DNA from 2 places in the Arthrobacter sp. 10N43 genome. Region 1 is predicted to be linked to the other one. Evidence: riboswitches for the same ligand, from Rfam matches in the RefSeq annotation. Region 1 holds a riboswitch; the other holds the start of a gene.
The links. Region 1 has a riboswitch for glycine ahead of gcvP (aminomethyl-transferring glycine dehydrogenase). Riboswitches for the same ligand answer to the same signal wherever they lie in the genome.
Positions count from the first base shown of each region.

Region 1 (8,568 bases):
GCACAGCCTCGGGCAGCTCGAAGCCCTTGGCCTCCACCACCGGACCGGCGCCAAAGGCGACCACCACCGCGGAGAGGACCTCCGCCGTCGTGGTCTCATCGACTGACACGCCAACTGTGTCCGCATCGATGAGGCGCAGGTTGATGCCGCGGGCCTCGGCAGCGTTAATGACCTTCCGGGCCTTGCCCGGAACGCGGACCGTGACAGTGTCGAAGAAGGCCTCGGCCACCAGTTCCCGGCCAGCGATCTTGAGCGTGGCGGCGAGGGCACGGGCGTTGTTGTGGACGGTCTGGGCGATGGCCTTCAGGCCCTCGGGACCGTGGTAGACGGCGTACATCGAGGAGACGATGGCCAGCAGCGCCTGGGCGGTGCAGATGTTGGAGGTGGCCTTCTCACGGCGGATGTGCTGCTCACGGGTCTGCAGGGCCAGACGGTAGGCGGGGACGCCCGCGTTGTCCTTGGAGACGCCAACAATTCGGCCGGGAAGCGTGCGTTCCATGCCTTCGCGCACCGCCATGTAGGCCGCGTGCGGGCCGCCGAAGAACAGCGGCACGCCCAGGCGCTGCGTGGAGCCGACGGCGATGTCCGCGCCCTGCTCGCCCGGAGGGGTGATCAAGGTCAGGGCCAGAAGGTCCGCTGCCACGGTGACCAGGGCGCCGCGGCCTTTGGCCTCTGCGATCACGGCGGACTGGTCCCACACCCGGCCGGAAACGCCCGGCTGCTGCAGGACGACGCCGTTGATGTCGCCGGCGGGCAGTCCCTGGGAGAGGTCGGCGACCTCGACCTCGAAGCCCAATGCGTCGGCGCGGCCCCGCACAATGGCGATGGTCTGCGGGAGGCAGTCGGCGTCGAGGACGGTCTTGCCGTCGCGGGCACCTGCGTTCTGTCCTGCGGACTTATTTGCCCTGCGCATCAGGAGCACGGCTTCGGCGACGGCGGTGGCCTCGTCGAGGAGGGACGCATTGGCGACCGGCAGCGCGGTGAGGTCCTGGACCATGGTCTGGAAGTTCAGCAGTGCCTCGAGCCGGCCCTGGGAGATCTCCGGCTGGTAGGGCGTGTAGGCCGTGTACCAGGCGGGGGCCTCGAGGATGTTGCGGCGGATGACCGGCGGCGTGACGGTGTCGTAATAGCCCTGGCCGATCATCTGCACGGCGGTCTTGTTCTTGGAAGCCAGCTTGCGCAGTTCGGCCAGCACCTCAACTTCGCTGAGGGCGCTGTCCAGGCTGAGCGGCTTTTCCTGGCGAATGGAAGCGGGGAGTGCATTGTCTACGAGGCCGTCTACGCTGTCGTAGCCGACGGCCTTGAGCATGGTGTCGATGTCTGTTTGGCGGCGCGCACCGATATGGCGGTCTGCGAACGTGGACGGGGACGACTGAATCGTCATGAGGAACTCCATAATTCAGGTGGCACATAGTGCCACGATGATTCGGGTTCCTCCCCGCTCTGTATTGGACCTGAGAGTTTCCGCGTTGCCTGCTGTTAGCAGGCGCCACTTGCACCGTCGGTGAGCCCGGTTTCCCGGACTGCTTTCCAGAGTTGCCTTGCCGCGGCGGTACGTGGGCCTGAGAGATTCCTGGGGAGGATTTGCTCCTACGGCGCCTGCTGAACGTACCGGCAGGACTCTCCCGCCGCAGATCATAAGCTGTGCCACTGGTGGGTGACACGGCTCACACGTTACTTGTTGCGGGGGCCGGTTGCAAGAGGTGGGTCCGTATGACGCGTTGTTTGACGATAACAACCGCAAGCCGGTCCGCGTCCGCGAGGCTAGGCCAACTAGTCCGCCGGCCGGGGAGGTTCGTGGAGGCCGAATGCCGAGCCTTGGAGGTATGGCACGGCACCGGAGTCGCCGGAAGCGGACGACGGCGGGAAGTCCAGCTGGCCCTCGTGCATCGAGATGCTCGCTCCGGCCGGGCTCTGCCAGACTCCGGTCAGTTCGCAGTGGGTGCCCGTGGCTTGCCGCCGCGGCGCTGAGAGTTTGACGATCCTGCGTGCCCGTTTCTCGGCTACGGGAAATCTCTTCTTCACGATGACGCTCCTGTCCGTTCCCGGTAGGTGCTTTCGGGAACATCAGTGATGAACATGTGTCCGGGGGCGTGGCTGATGGCGAAGGCGGGCCTTGATGCCATCACTGCGCTCTGCGGCGTCACGCCGCAGGCCCAGAAAACCGGCACTTCTCCCGGCCGGATCTCCACCGCGTCGCCGAAGTCGGGGAGGTTGATGTCGGCAATGCCGAGGTCCCCGGGCGTCCCGACGTGAACCGGGCTGCCGTGAACCTTAGGTACTTCCGACGTCACCCTGATGGCCGTTTGGACCAGTTCGGGCGGCATCGGGCGCATGGAGACCACCATCGGCCCGTGGATTCGGCCGGCAGGGGTGCACTCGATGTTCGTGCGGTACATGGGGACGTTGCGGCCGGTTTCGGTGTGCCGGAGCGGGACGCCCGCGCTGGCAAGCGCGGCTTCGAAGGTGAAACTGCAGCCGATGAGGACGCCTACCATGTCATCACGCCAGACCGATGCGACGTCCGTGACTTCGCCGGCAAGTTCGCCGTCCACCCACACCCGGTAGGCCGGGATGTCAGTGCGGATGTCCGACCCCGCGGCGAGGGCGCTCTGGTACTGTCCCGCCGGGATTACGTCGATGACGGGGCAGGCTTTGGGGTTGAGCCGGCAGAATTCGATGAATTCGTCGGCGTAGTCCGCCGTCACCGCTATCAGGTTTGCCTGGGTGTAGCCGTCGCTCCACCCGGAGGTGGGGGTGACCAGGCCGCTGCGGAACTTCAGGCGCGCATCGGAGGGTGCCAGGTGTGCGTTGGCCTGGTTCATCGGGCCTCCACCAGCTCATTTACAGCCGGCTCATTTTCCACCAGCTCAGTTGAAGGCTGCAGGTACTCCTGGTCCTCGGCAACGTCGGAGTCCCGGCCCAGGGCCAGGCCCACCAGGGTCAGGAGGCAGGCAACGCTGAGGTAGATGGCAACCGGGACCCAGCTGTTGAAGGTGCTCAGCAGGAGGGTGAACATGAACGGTGCGATTGCGCCACCGACGATTCCGGCGAAGGTGTAGGCCAGCGAACTGCCGGTGGAGCGGAGCCGCGGCGAGAACTGTTCAACAACGAACGCGGCCTGGGGTCCGTACATAAACGAGTGGCAGAGCAGGCCCAGCACCGTTCCCACGATCAGCATGACCGGGGATCGACCTTCGAGGACGATGAAGAACAGGTACCCCCAGACGGCGGCGGCCACTGCGGCGATTGCGTAGACCAGCCGGCGGTTGATGTGGTCGGAGATGGCCCCGGCGAGCGGCATGGTGAAAATCTGGAGTGCCGAACCGATCAGGACGGCCACCAGCACTTGGCCGCGGTCGAAGCCAAGTTTCTGAATGCCGTAGGTGAGCATGAAGACGGTGCACAAAGCGTAGAGGACGTCCGGGCCGATGCGGCTGAGCATGGCTGCGATGAGGGGGCGGCGCTGGGTTGCCAGGACTTCGCGGATGGGGGACTTGGGCTTGTCTCCTTTGGCTTCCATGGCCTTGAAGATGGGGGTGTCTTCAAGCTTGAGCCGGATCCAGAGCCCGAAGGCCACCAACAGGGCCGAGATCAGGAAGGCAATTCGCCAGCCGAAGTTCAGGAAATCCTCTTCGGACAGGGCCATGGTCAGGACGGCAAGCACGCCGTTGGCCATCAGGTTACCGGCGGGCGGGCCGATCTGCGCGGCGGATGCCCAGAAGCCGCGACGGTTCGGGTCACCGAATTCACTGGAGAGCAGCACTGCCCCGCCCCACTCGCCGCCGACGCCAACACCCTGCGCGAAGCGAAGGAAGACCAGGATGGCGGGGGCCATGATGCCGATGTTGCCGTACGTGGGCAGCAGGCCGATGAGGAACGTGGCGGCGCCGATCAGCATGAGCGTGATGACCAGGATCTTCTTGCGGCCGATCTCGTCGCCGAGCCGGCCGAAGATGATGCCGCCGACGGGCCGGGAAATGTAGCCCACGGCGTAGGTGGAGAAGGCCAACAGGGTGCCCGTGACAGGGTCCGAGGCCGGGAAGAAGATCAGCGGGAAAACGATCGCGGCCGCGGCGGAGTAGACAGCGAAGTCATAGAACTCCAGTGCGGTTCCGGTCAGGCTGGCCGCGAATGCCTTGTACATGCCCTTGCGCCCTACAAAGGGCTTCGGGTCAGCGGGGGCCGTTACGGATGAAGCGGCCATGTGTACCTCCATGAAGAGTGTGGATGTCAGCCAAGTGCGGGCGGCTGGTGTTGGTGCGCCTTGTCGGTCCGGGCCTGCGGCGATGCGGGTCGGGACATTCGGGTGCGTGTGCGGCTACCGTGATGGGCTGCGGAAGTCGGGACTGCGTTCAATAAATGGATCAATTGTTGGATTGTTGAACAATCCGAATTGTTGAACAATTTACGCGACGCAGGTCACATCGTCAAGGGGTTGAGGGTGATGCGGTCGTCGCGGCAGCCACCGGGTATAGCCGGATTTAAGGCGCCGAAGCGCTGCCTCAAGGCCTCAGGCCGCGTTCTCAGGGCACCGCGGCAGTGCTGGTTTCAGGGCAGCACGAACGACGACGGCGGGACAACCCGCCGTCGTCGTCTTATTTTTTGTGGTTCTGGGTTCTTGAGGTTCTGGTTTCTTGAGCTGGGAGTGTCTACCCCGGAGGCGGAAGGGCGCCATAGCTATGGGGCATCGAATGAGGATTGGTCGGCCGGTCCTCGTCGGAGGATGCGGGCTCCCTGGTGTCGTAACTGCGCGCCGTCTTTAGGTTCCGCGATCGCTTGTACAGACCCACGGCGACCAAACCGAGGCCAGCGGCTAGAAGCGCGAGTCCCAGCACGAACACTGCCGCCGCACCCTGTCCGGCGCTGCCCGAGAGCACGTCAACCAGTGGCATCGGTAGCGTGAACAACGTGGCCACCAGCAATATCGAGCCCGCTGCGATTTGCCATGTTCCTTTGGACTGCATGGTTCCCCCTCCATGTTTCGCGTGTCAGCCTTGCGGCCCAGTAAACCCGAAGGGTGCGTTTTTAGATAGGGCCGCCTCCGGGTGCTGGGCCCGAGAAAGTCGCGGGCACCAGGCGCCGGGCCCGGCCTATCATGGGGATCACGGGACGAAATGTAAGCGGGGGCCGCTTGGCATGACCAGCGAACGCGAACGCAGTGACGCGCCAACGGGTGGCGTTGCGCTGGTGACCGGCGCGAGCCGCGGTGTCGGCCGGGGCATCGCGCTTGCCCTTCAGGCCGCGGGGTTCCGGGTTTATGGCACGGGCCGGTCGATCGAGCAGGCGGACCTCCCGCGGGAGATCGTGCGCCTGCGCTGCGACCATCTCAACGATGACGAGACCGCGCACGTGTTCGACACGATCCGGACCGAGGGCGGCCGCCTCGACCTGCTGGTCAATTGCGCCTGGGGCGGGTACGAGAAGATGGTCGAAGGCGGCGCGTTCACGTGGCCGGCACCGTTCTGGGAGCAGGCGCCGCATCGCTGGACCGGCATGATGGACGCCGGCGTCCGCGCCGCATTTGTGTGTTCGGCGCACGCGGCGCGCATGATGATGCGGCGGCACCGCGGCCTGATCGTCAACATCAGCTTCTGGGCCGCGCAGCGCCACCTCGGCAACACGATCTACGGCATCGCCAAAGCGACGACGGACAAGATGACCTCCGACATGGCCGTCGAGCTCAGACCGTTCGACATTCCGGTCATCTCGCTCTACCCCGGACTGGTCCGCACCGAGGCGGTCCTGGCCGCGGCGGAAAGCGGTGCATTCGATCTCTCGACCAGCGAAAGCCCTGAGTTCATCGGCCGGGTGATCAATGCGCTGTTCCATGATCCGGACCTGATGACGCGGACCGGCCAGGTGCTCATCGCCGCTGCGGTGGCGAAGGAGTTCGGCGTCCTGGACATCGACGGAAATTCGCCGCCGGCGCTGACGCTTGCGGATATCTAGGACGCCGAGGCGGACGACGGCGGGACGTGCCGCCGTCGGGTTTCCCGGGCGCCGCATGGGCCTCGGGCTGTTGGCCGGAAACCCGTGCCCGGGTGCGATCCCAGTGCAGAGGGGGCGTCTTTCATTGGGTGAGCCTTTCATTGGATGAGGAGCGGCCGCATGATAGGCGCATGACCCCCATCGCATCAGCCGACGAATCCGCCGTTGCGAAAGCCCACCGCGAGCTCGAAGCGGCCGGCGTCCGCACCGTGATCGGCACGGTGGTGAATGCTTCGGGCATCACCCTGGCCAAGAGCGTTCCGCTGGCGCGGCTCAAGATCTTCCACGAATCCGGGATGGGCGCCGCCCCCGTCTGGCACGTCTTCACCATCGACGGCGGGATAGCGTTCACGGACAGCATCACCACCGTCGGCGATATGCGCCTGAAGATCGACATCGCGGGACTTCGTGTCCTGCCCGGCGGCCGCGCATGGGCACCGGCCCGCCTTTTCGAACAGGATGGAGCCGCCTCTCCGGCCTGTGCCCGCGGTTGCCTGGCCGACATCGAGGGCAGCCTGGTCGAGGCCGGGTACCAGGCGCTCGTGGGCCACGAACTTGAATTCTTTCTCGTCGCCCCGGATGGTTCAGCGCTGGAAACCGCGCCCTGGGTTCCGTACGGGGCAATGGGCCTTCTGGACCGATCGGAATTCCTCGATGACCTGCTGTCAGCGCTGAACCAGGCCGGGCTTCCCCTGGAGCAGCTTCACGCCGAGTACGGCAGGAACCAGTTCGAGTTTTCCCTTCCCCCGGCCCCGCCGGTCCAGGCCGCGGACACGGTGGTCCTTGCCAGGATTATCGTGGGCATCGTCGCCAGGGCCCACGGCATGATGGCCTCGTTCTCGCCGTCGCCCTTTCCCGGCAGCGTTGGGAACGGCGCCCACCAGCACTTTTCGCTTCGAAAGAACGGAGTGCCGCTGTTCTCCGGCGGCAGCGGACCGCGCGGCATCTCCGCCGAGGGAGGCGCTGCCATTGGCGGAATCATCGCAGGGCTCCCGGATGTCCAGGGCTTCCTCACGGGGTCAGTTTTGTCCGGAAGCCGGTTGGCGCCCGGCACGTGGTCGGGTGCCTACTTGTGCTGGGGCCTGGAAAACCGGGAAGCCTCGGTGCGCTTCCTGCGCGAGGGCCAGGGCAATCCGCACGGAGCCAACGTCGAGGTGAAAATCGTCGACCCGTCGTCGAACGTCTATTTGGCCTCGGCGGCCATCCTTGCCCTCGCCCTTGACGGTATCCGCGGCGGACGCCGGCTTCCGGAGGAGATCCCCGGTGACCCCGGGCGGCTTTCGGACGAGGAACGGCAGCAGGCAAACGTCCGAAAGCTCTCAGACTCCCCCGCCGCCATCATCGACACCCTAGACAACTCAGGCCTTGCCCGCAGGCTTCTCGGAGACGCCGTCATCGACGCCACGGTGGCCGTCCGGCGCTACGAACAGCGCATCGCAGCCGAACTCACTCCGGACGAGCTCGCCGAACGCTTTCGACTTGCCTGGTCGATCTGATGGCGGGCGGTGACTTCCCGGACTTCGTCGAACACGTCAGCCTTGTCGATCACCACGTGCATGGCGCGTTTCACGCCGACGGTGATGAGGCACGCTTTCAGAACTCGCTGAACGAAGGGAACACCGAACCGCTGGCCAACCCCGGAGACGCCTACAACACACAAATCGGGCTCGCCATCCGGCGCTGGTGCAGCGGCATTCTTGATCTGCCCCGGCACGCCTCACCGGCGGAATACTGGAGCCGTCGCGCCGAGCTTGGAGAACTCGAGGTCAGCCGGCGCATGACCCGCGCTGCCGGGGTAAGCGACTGGCTGATCGACACAGGACTGGACGCCGCTGACTATCTCGGCATGGCCGGCATGGCTGAGGTCTCCGGCGGGCGAACCCACGAGATCGTTCGGCTGGAACTGCTCGCCGAGTCGCTGATCCGGGAGATTGCCAACCCGGCAGACTATGTCGACGAGTTCGGCCAGCGGCTCCACGACCTCACCCGCAGCGCCGTGGGCGTCAAAACCGTTCTCGCCTACCGCGCAGGATTCGACCAGGACCTCAGCCGGCGCACACCGGCGGCGGTCACTGAGGCAGCCCGCCGCTGGCAGCAGAACCCGCGCGCTGGCACCAAGGCGAGGCTCACCGACGTGACCCTCATTGCCCACGGGATCCATGCGGCCGTGTCGATGAAGCTTCCCGTGCAGTTCCATGTCGGATTCGGCGACCGAGACCTGGACCTCCACAAGACCAATCCCCTGTACCTGTTGGATTTTCTGCGGTCCGCCGAAGTCCGGGACGCACCCATCATGCTGCTCCACTGCTATCCGTTCGAGCGCGAAGCCGGCTACCTTGCCCACGCCTTCGAAAACGTCTACATCGACGTGGGCCTCGCCGTGAACTACACCGGGTCACGGAGCCGGGATCTGGTGGCCCGCTCCTTCGAGCTGGCGCCCTTCACGAGGATCCTGTACTCCTCCGACGCCCTCGGCCCGGCCGAACTTCACTACCTCGGGGCGAGGCTGTGGCGCAACGCAATCGCCAAGGTGGTGGGCGGATGGATCGCCGACGACGACTGTTCGGAGGCGGACGC
Region 1 covers NZ_JBFTIA010000015.1:1,187-9,754, forward strand. The annotation lists partial or broken gene gcvP (aminomethyl-transferring glycine dehydrogenase) at 1-1,396, opposite strand, end outside; glycine riboswitch at 1,434-1,539, opposite strand; glycine riboswitch at 1,541-1,638, opposite strand; gene AC1DDO_RS19780 (hypothetical protein) at 1,774-2,025, opposite strand; gene AC1DDO_RS19785 (putative hydro-lyase) at 2,022-2,825, opposite strand; gene AC1DDO_RS19790 (MFS transporter) at 2,822-4,207, opposite strand; gene AC1DDO_RS19795 (SDR family NAD(P)-dependent oxidoreductase) at 5,140-5,952, shown strand; gene AC1DDO_RS19800 (type I glutamate--ammonia ligase) at 6,123-7,487, shown strand; gene AC1DDO_RS19805 (amidohydrolase family protein) at 7,487-8,568, shown strand, end outside.

Region 2 (8,568 bases), on a different contig from region 1:
GGTCTTCAGGGAGGCTGCGATGGTCCTGGCGTGGCCGTGGACGGTCTGGGCGATTGCCTTCAGCCCGTCGGGGCCGTGGTAGACGGCGTAGAAGGATGCCACGATGGCCAGCAGCGCCTGGGCGGTGCAGATGTTCGAGGTGGCCTTCTCCCGGCGGATGTGCTGCTCGCGGGTTTGCAGGGCCAGGCGGTAGGCGGGGACGCCCGCGTTGTCCTTGGAGACGCCGACGAGGCGGCCGGGCATGGAGCGTTCGAGCCCCTTCTGGACCGCCATGTAGGCCGCGTGCGGGCCGCCGAAGAACAGCGGCACGCCGAAGCGCTGGGCGGAGCCGACGGCGATGTCGGCGCCCTGTTCGCCCGGGGACGTGATGAGGGTCAGGGAGAGGAGGTCGGCCGCGACGGTGACGAGGGCGCCGCGTTCCTTGGCTTCGGCGATCACGGCGGTGTGGTCGAACACGCGGCCGGAGACGCCGGGCTGCTGCAGGACGACGCCGTTGATGACGCCCTCGGGCAGGCCCCTGGAGAGGTCGGCAACCTCGACCTCGAAGCCGAGGGCCTCGGCGCGGCCCTTGACGATCGCGATGGTCTGCGGGAGGCAGTCGGCGTCCAAGACGGTCTTGCCGTCGTGGGCGGCCTTGTTCTTGTTCGCGCGGCGCATCATCAGCACGGCCTCGGCGACGGCGGTGGCTTCGTCCAGCAGCGAGGCGTTGGCGATCGGCAGCCCGACGAGGTCCTGGACCATGGTCTGGAAGTTCAGCAGCGCCTCGAGCCGGCCCTGGGAGATTTCCGGCTGGTAGGGCGTGTAGGCGGTGTACCAGGCCGGGGCTTCGAGGATGTTGCGGCGGATTACCGGCGGGGTGAGGGTGTCGTAGTAGCCCTGCCCGATCATCTGCACGGCGGTCTTGTTTTTCGCGGCCAGCTTGCGCAGTTCGGCGAGGACTTCCACTTCGCTGAGGGCTGCGTCGAGCGCGAGGTCGGAGTCCTGGCGGATGTCCTTCGGAACGGCGGTGTCCACCAGGGCGTCGACGGTGTCGTAGCCGACAGCCTTCAGCATGGCGTCGACGTCGGCCTGGCGGCGGGCGCCGATGTGCCGGTCAACGAAGGACGTGGAGGCTGGGGTAACAGTCACAAGGAACTCCATAACTCAGGCGGCGCAGGGTACGCCACATTGATTCGGGTTCCTCCCCGCTCTGTATTGGACCTGAGAGTTTCCGCGCAGCCCACATGAGGGGCTCCGCTTGCACCGTCGGTGAGCACAGCGCGCTAGGGACGCACCTGCTACTTTCCAGAGATGCCTTGCCGCGGCGGTACATGGGCCTGAGAGATTCCTGGGGAGGATTTGCTCCTACGGCGCCTGCTTGTACCTACTTGCAGGACTCTCCCGCCGCAGATCAAAGGCGTATTCAATTTGGGGTGACAACAGTCACAGCACTCATTGTCCTATGCCGGGCGCGCGTCCGCAAACTCCCTCCCGGCGGCGGCCCCAAGTTACAGGTCCGGCCACGCGAGTTCGCCGCAGGCGTGCGGGGACGCCGCTTCGTTCCGGCGTAGTCGCAGGCTTCCGGCGTATTCGACGGGCGGGTCTCGGCGGCCGTCAGCGGCGCAGCTTCTCGACGGCGGCCAGGAGGCTCTCGACGTCGTCACTGACTTCCGGCGGCTGCCCGCCCGGCCCCCGGCCCAGCATGGCGTTGAAGTACAGCCCGTCCCCCATGTACAGGACGGCTTTCGCCATGGCGGGCCCGACGTCGGCAGCCAGCAGTTCCAGCCAGTTCGCCTGGGCGGCGGCGAAGCGGCGGAGGGTCTCCTGGTGCGCCACCTCGGCGAGCCTCGTGGCCGCGACGAACACCCGGTCCATGGGGGTGTCCGCCCACACCGAGGACTTGATGAAGTACACCGCCGCACCCTCGGGGGCCTCAGCCATGGCGGCGACATCGGCAGCGAGGTGCCCGTCCAGTCGCTCGAGCAGGACCGCGATCATCGCCTCCTTGGTCGGGAAGTGGTAGAGCAGGCCCCCCTTGGAGACTCCGGCCCGGCGCGCGACGGCGTCCAGCGTCGCGGCGCGTTCACCGACTTCGATGAGCAGGGATTCGAAGGCGTGGAGAACGGCCTCGCGGGCGACGGGTTTCCTGGGCATGCCTCCCATCATGCCTGTCCGGCCGAGCATTTCTTAACTGTACCGTCCAGACGGTATAGTTACGTTCCATGAGCATTCCGTCGATCACCGCCACCACCACCAGCACCGCGTCGGCCACCGGCCCCCGGGCCTCGTGGCGCGACTGGGTGGCGCTGGCCCTGCTGATGTTCCCTGTCCTGCTTGTGGCCGTGGACAACACCGCCCTGACGTTCGCCCTGCCCGCCATCGCCCGCAGCCTGGACGCCTCCGGCGTCGAACTGCTGTGGATCATCGACGCCTACCCCCTGGTTCTGGCCGGACTCCTGGTTGCGATGGGCAGCCTGGGTGACAGGATCGGACGGCGCAGGCTGCTCTTCGTGGGCAGCGCAGGCTTTGCCGCGGTCTCGGCGTTGACGGCGTTCGCGCCGAGCGCCGAATGGCTGATCGCAGGCCGCGCCGGGCTCGGCCTCTTCGGCGCCATGCTCATGCCGTCAACGCTTTCCCTGATCCGCAACATTTTCCCGGAGCCCAACCGGCGCAGGCTGGCAGTGGCAATCTGGGCCGCAGGCTTCTCCGGCGGCGCCGCCCTCGGCCCGATTGCCGGCGGCTGGCTGGTGGAGCACTTCTGGTGGGGCGCCGTCCTGCTGGTCGCAGTGCCGATCATCCTGCCCCTGCTGCTGCTCGGTCCGGCACTGATCCCGGAATCCCGCGACCCTAAGCCCGGACGCGTGGACGTGCCCAGCATCATCCTGTCCCTGCTGGTCATGGTGCCCGTTGTCTACGGGATCAAGACCCTCGCCACCCACGGGCCCTCACTGGAGGCCTTCGCGAGCATCGGAGCAGGGCTGCTCATGGGCTACGTGTTCATCCGGCGCCAGCGCGCCCTGGCCAGAGGCCACAAGGCGGACCACAGCACGGCGCCCATGCTCGATGTCAGCCTCTTTGGCAACCGGGTCTTCAGCACCGCCATCACCGCCAACGTCCTGGCGCTGTTCTCCTTCAACGGCTTCATTCTCTTCCTGGCCCAGCACCTGCAGCTGCTGGAGGGGCAGTCCCCCTCCGCCTCCGGGGTCGCCATGGTCCCGGCCCTCATCGCCACAGTCGTTGCCGGGCTGCTGGTGGTCCCGCTGGTGCGCAAGGTCCGGCCCGGCTTTGTGGTGGCCGCCGGCCTGCTCCTGAGCGCGGCGGGCTATTTCCTGGTGGCATTCGGCGACCACAGCCACGGCCCGTCACTGCTGCTGGCCGCGCTGCTGATCCTCTGCCTGGGCGTGGGTGCCGCGGAGACGATCTCCAATGACCTGATCCTGGGCGCTGCGCCTGCGGACAAGTCGGGGGCCGCCGCCGCCATCTCCGAGACCGGCTATGAAGTGGGATCCCTGCTGGGCACGGCGATCCTAGGCTCGATCCTCACGGCTTCCTACCAGGGCAACCTCCGGCTCCCCGCAGGCGTGTCCGAGCTCGCCCCGGCCTCTGCCACGAGCCAGGCCGGCGAGACCCTCGCCGGCGCCGTGGAGCTCGCGGGGATGCTTCCGGCGCCGCTGGCGGAGGCGGTGACGGCGGCCGCGCGCACCGCCTTCGACTCGGGCGTACACGTCACGGCCTCCATCGCCCTGGTCCTGATGTCCGGGGCGTGCGTCCTCGCGGCGGTCCTCCTGCGGAAGGTGCCGAAGGCAAGCTAGCAGCACCGGTTCCATCGCCGTCGGGCTCGAGATCGACGGCGCCGAGCGAGACCGACATGCGTTCCCCATCCAGGACCATTGCGTAGCTTAAAAACTCCAGCGTCCGCCGCCGGGAAAATACCCGACGCCGGACGCTGGAGTTTCGTGAGTGCGGCCTGGTGCTAGCTGGACCTACTTGCTGTCCGGAGTGGTCACGCTGGCGGTGGCCTTCATGGTCTCGGCACTGACCATCCAGGCATACTGCTCAAACTTGGCGATGAACTCGTGCAGCAGATCGGCGGTGGTGGGGTCTTCATCGTCCACTTCGTCATGGACTTTGCGCATGGTGCCGACGGCTGCCTCCAGCGCTGCGACAATGCGTTCGATCGCGTCCTTCGTGCTGATCAGGCCCGCCGGAAACTCGGCCAGCGCGGTGGACTTGGAAACCGTGGAGCTTCGGCCGTCAGGGAGGGCGTGGAGGGCGCGCATGCGCTCGGCGAGGTCGTCCGCGAACCCGCGGGCGGCGTCGACGATCTCGTCCAGCTGGAGGTGAAGGTCCCGGAAGTTGGTCCCGACGATGTTCCAGTGCGCCTGCTTGCCCTGAACGTGGAGTTCGATCAGGTCCACCAGGACTGCCTGCAGGTTGGTCGTCAGTGTAGGTGTTGCTTTCATGCGTCCTCCTCGATAGAACCGGTGCGGTGGAGGCCGCGCGCGCCGCGTGCTGGCGGCCCGGCCCATGCTTTCGACGCTACCGCAGGGCGGCGTCGGGCCGCGACGGTTCGGGGAGGAATTTCTCGATCAGCTTACTAAGCCGGCTTACTAACTGCTTCGGGGGCGGCTAGACGGCTTCGTTGAGGACCGGACCGCGGGGGAACACGGCACGGGTGATGCCGCCGGAGGTGGCCTCGGAGAGCTGGGTGAGGTAGTCGTTGCGGCGCCGCGGCGTAATCCTGGACTGGGGTTCGAACGGCTGCGCGGGGTCATCGGCGTAGTGCGCGGTCAGTCCGTCGCGCATCAGCCGGATGGCCTCCGAACGCTGCTGGGACACCGCAGCATGGGTGGATCCGAGTTCGGCGGCCAGGTCCTTGACCGTCCGGTCGCCGAAGTAGATCTCCTCCACGACGTAGCGCATCCGTTCCGGCAGGGATTTCACGGCGGCCCGCAGGTACTGGAGCCGTTCATCCGCGAGCACGGAGTGTTCCGGGGTGAGGGTTTCGGCGGCCAGGGTATCCACCACGGCCTCATCGAGGGGTGTCAGTGTGCGTGAGGCATCCGCGAGCGCGGCCTCCACAACACTCTGCTGGACGCCGAGGGCGGAGGCGATCTCGTCCACTGTGGGCGTGCGGCCAAGGGCGGATGCCAGGGTTTCCTGGACGGACATGGTTTCCTTGATCCGCCGGCGGGCGGAGCGGGTGGCCCAGTCGCTGGCCCGCATCTCGTCCGCGAACGCGCCAAGGATGCGCCGGCGGGCGAACGCGCCAAAGGGAACCCCGAGGTCGGGATCGAACGAATCGGCCGACGTGATCAGGGCAATTGCACCGGCCGAGGCCAAATCATCGCGAGAAAGGTGTGACGCCTTCGAGCACAAATCTGAGACGAGATACCCCACCAGCGGAAGGTGCTGCGTGACCATCTCGTTGCGTTCCACGCGATTCAATACTGTGTCCCCCCATGAGACCGGATCCGAAGGGCTGTAGCCCTTAAAACGCCGAGAACCGCACCCAAACCGACCGGTGCTCCCCCCATTGGAGTCAGCGTTCGCAAGTAGGGCGCAGCACCCATGGAGGAAACCTATCACCTGATCCCGGATCTGCGTGTACCCTCAGGGAAAAGCTTGGCAAAAAGTGCGGTACCCGCCCCGAAGCTGCGATTCAGGGGGCGGAAAGAGAATGGGGCCCATGAGCGCAAGTGATCTCTCCGCGGCACTGTGGCAGGAGCGCCGGCAGCTGGAACTGCTCCTTTTCAGGCTGGAAACGCTACGGCTGCACGTCGGGGCCGGGAACGTGGAATGGCTGCGCCTCATGGCTTCCGAAATCGAAGCCGTGCTGGACCGTTTACGCTTTGAAGGCCTGGCCCGGAGTGTCGAATCTGCCGTCGTCGCGGCCCAATGGGGTATGCCGGCACAGGCCACGCTGGTTGAACTGATTGCGGCCGCACCCGCCGGCCCCTGGGCCGAGATCCTGGGCGAGCATCTGGACGCCCTGCACGCACTTCTTGACCGGCTCGGCGCGGCCGCCCGCGTGAACGAAGAGGCACTGCGGGTCCTCCCCTTGCCCGGACGTCCCGGCCCGGCGGGCACCGCCGGACTGCTGGATCAGCTGGCCACTGGCGGAAACCTGGAGCGGGCCCTGGCCGTGGTCCGGCGCGCACCCCAGCCCGCCCTGGCCCAGTATCTGGGCGGGGAAAAGGACTGATCCGGGACCTGGCTTCAGCCCTTGGCGGGAGGTGCGGGCGGCAGGAGCCCGCGCAGCGCGTCCTCGGCCTCCGGGCCGGCTTCCGCCGCGGCGAGGTTCGCGGCCGCGATGGCTTCGATGACTTCCCGGCGCTGGATGGGCACGCCCCGGGGTGCCTCGATGCCTATCCGAACACCGTCGCCGCGGCCTTCCAGGACCGTGATGACGATGCCGTCGCCGATCATGATCTGTTCGCCCGGCTTGCGTGTTAGTACCAGCATCTTCTCAATCTACCCTTCACCGCGGGGAGCTTCGGACGATTCCCGCCGGTTCTGCCATGTCGGATCGGGACCGGCGGGACGGGCGTCGATCCAGCCCACGGGCAGTCCCATGCCGTTGACGCTTTCAGGCGACCCCGTCTCCGCGGCGCCGACCACCGCCACCGCGGCAACGTTGAGCTGGGCGGAGAGCACGCCGACCCAGCGCTTCGTGTCCTCATGCTTGCGCCCGGCATCGACCACCACCCAGACCTGGTCGGCGGAGAGCGCGGCCACGGACTGCACCCGGGCCAGGGCGTTGCGGGCTTTGCCGAGTCCGAATGCCACCAGGACGGTGCGCTCGGTCAGCACCGCGTGGGCGCGGGCGGCCGTGGCGCTTTGCCGCCCGTCAACGTGCAGGTGGCCATAGGCGGAAAGCTCGCCGGCGGTCCGGACATCGGCACCGCCCGCCGCCATGGACATGGCCAGGGCGGCATCCATGGCGTCCTCCCCCAGCCCGACCAGAACCACCAGATCGCCGACGCCGTTCAGCGGTGCGGGGGCAACCCCGGCATCCCCCGGCGCCCGGCCCGGCGCGGCGGCGGGAGTTGAAACTGGAGTTGAGGCGGCGGGACTTTGGGCAGCACGGTCGGCCTGCCCGGCGTAGCTTTCGGCGGGAACTCCGACGGCGGAAGCCGGGTCGGCGGCGGGAACTGCTTCCGCCGGGGTCCGGAGCCCGGCGCCGAGCTGCTCCAGGATCTCCGCAAAGTCCCGCGACTCGGTGGAAACACCGGCAGCGGAGGGCCGGTGCAGGCTCAGCTCGGCGGCGTCCGCCTCTTCCAGCAGTGCGGCTATGGCGGCGCCCTGAAGGTGATGGGACGGTCCGACGGCGGTCCTGGCCGCAGCGGGCGCGGCCGTCGGTGAGGTCCGGGCCGGCGGTCCGTTCTGGGCTGCGGGCGCCGGTGCGGGCGCCGCCGGTGCGGCGGCAGCGTCGGCGTCGCCCTCTCCGGCGTCGCCCCGTCCGGTGTGGCCCTCTCCGGCGGGTCTGCCGGCGGACGCCGTTTCGGTCCCGGCCAGGATGTCGGCGTCGGGCACTACCTCGCCGGTGACCACCTCGTGCTTGGACATGATCTCGATCATTGCCTCGTAGCGGTCCTGGGCGAAGAGGCCGGCGATGCCGGGGCTGATGACGCGTTCGGCGGACACGATCCGGGCCGCGGGCCCGTACTGCTGCTCCGCCTTGCGGCGGATTTCCTCGAGCGAGGCTCCCTTAAGCCGATAGCGGTTCGGCATGGCGCACCACTCCTACTGTTTCGATCCGGACGTTGGCGGAGGTCACCTCGCGGTAGGACAACACGGGCACGGACCCCTGCTGGGCGCCCACGAGCCGGTGGATGGCCGGCCGGAGCGCCGGGGCGCACACGAGCACGGCCTGGCGGTTGGCGGCGGCCGCGGCGTCGACGGCGGAGCGCACCGAGCGCAGCACGGCGTCGAGCCTTTCCTGCCCCATGACGATCTGGCTGCCGCCTTCCGCCGGCCGCATGTCCTCGAGCATGTGTTGTTCCAGGACGGGGTCGATCATGATGACGTTGAGAACGGGGCCGTCCATGAACTTGGCCGTGAGGGCGGGGCCGAGGGCCTGCCGGGCGGCTTCCACGAGCGATTCCGGATCCGTGGAAATCTTGGCGCGCAGCGTGAGGGCCTCGTAGATCCGGGCGAGGTCGTTGATGGGGACCTGCTCGTCCAGGAGGCCCTGGAGGACGCGCTGCAGCTCGGCGAGGGAAAGCAGGGCCGGGGTCAGCTCGTCGACAGCGGAGGGGCTTTGCTTGCGCACTCCCTCGGTCAGCACGCGGACGTCCTCGCGGGACAGCAGCCGGGCAGCGTTCGCCGCGACGATCGAGGACAGGTGGGTGACCAGGACGGAGACCCGGTCGATCACCGTGGCGCCCGTCATTTCGGCGTTGTGCCGCATCTCCCCCGGAATCCATTTTCCGGCGAGCCCAAACACGGGCTCGATCATCGCCGCGCCGGGGAGCGAATCCAGGTTCTCGCCGAGGGCGAGCATTTGGCCGCCGGGGGCCGTGCCGCGGCCGGCTTCGACGCCGGCGATCCGGATGGCATAGGTGGCCGGCGGCAGGTCCACGCTGT
Region 2 covers NZ_JBFTIA010000019.1:59,037-67,604, reverse strand. The annotation lists partial or broken gene gcvP (aminomethyl-transferring glycine dehydrogenase) at 1-1,140, opposite strand, end outside; glycine riboswitch at 1,180-1,293, opposite strand; glycine riboswitch at 1,295-1,393, opposite strand; gene AC1DDO_RS21640 (TetR/AcrR family transcriptional regulator) at 1,594-2,133, opposite strand; gene AC1DDO_RS21635 (MFS transporter) at 2,202-3,791, shown strand; gene AC1DDO_RS21630 (Dps family protein) at 3,963-4,442, opposite strand; gene AC1DDO_RS21625 (sigma-70 family RNA polymerase sigma factor) at 4,609-5,427, opposite strand; gene AC1DDO_RS21620 (flagellar protein FlgN) at 5,669-6,184, shown strand; gene AC1DDO_RS21615 (carbon storage regulator) at 6,199-6,444, opposite strand; gene AC1DDO_RS21610 (hypothetical protein) at 6,454-7,713, opposite strand; gene AC1DDO_RS21605 (flagellar biosynthesis protein FlhA) at 7,691-8,568, opposite strand, start outside.
Region 2: another riboswitch for glycine. It lies ahead of gcvP (aminomethyl-transferring glycine dehydrogenase); the one in region 1 lies ahead of gcvP (aminomethyl-transferring glycine dehydrogenase).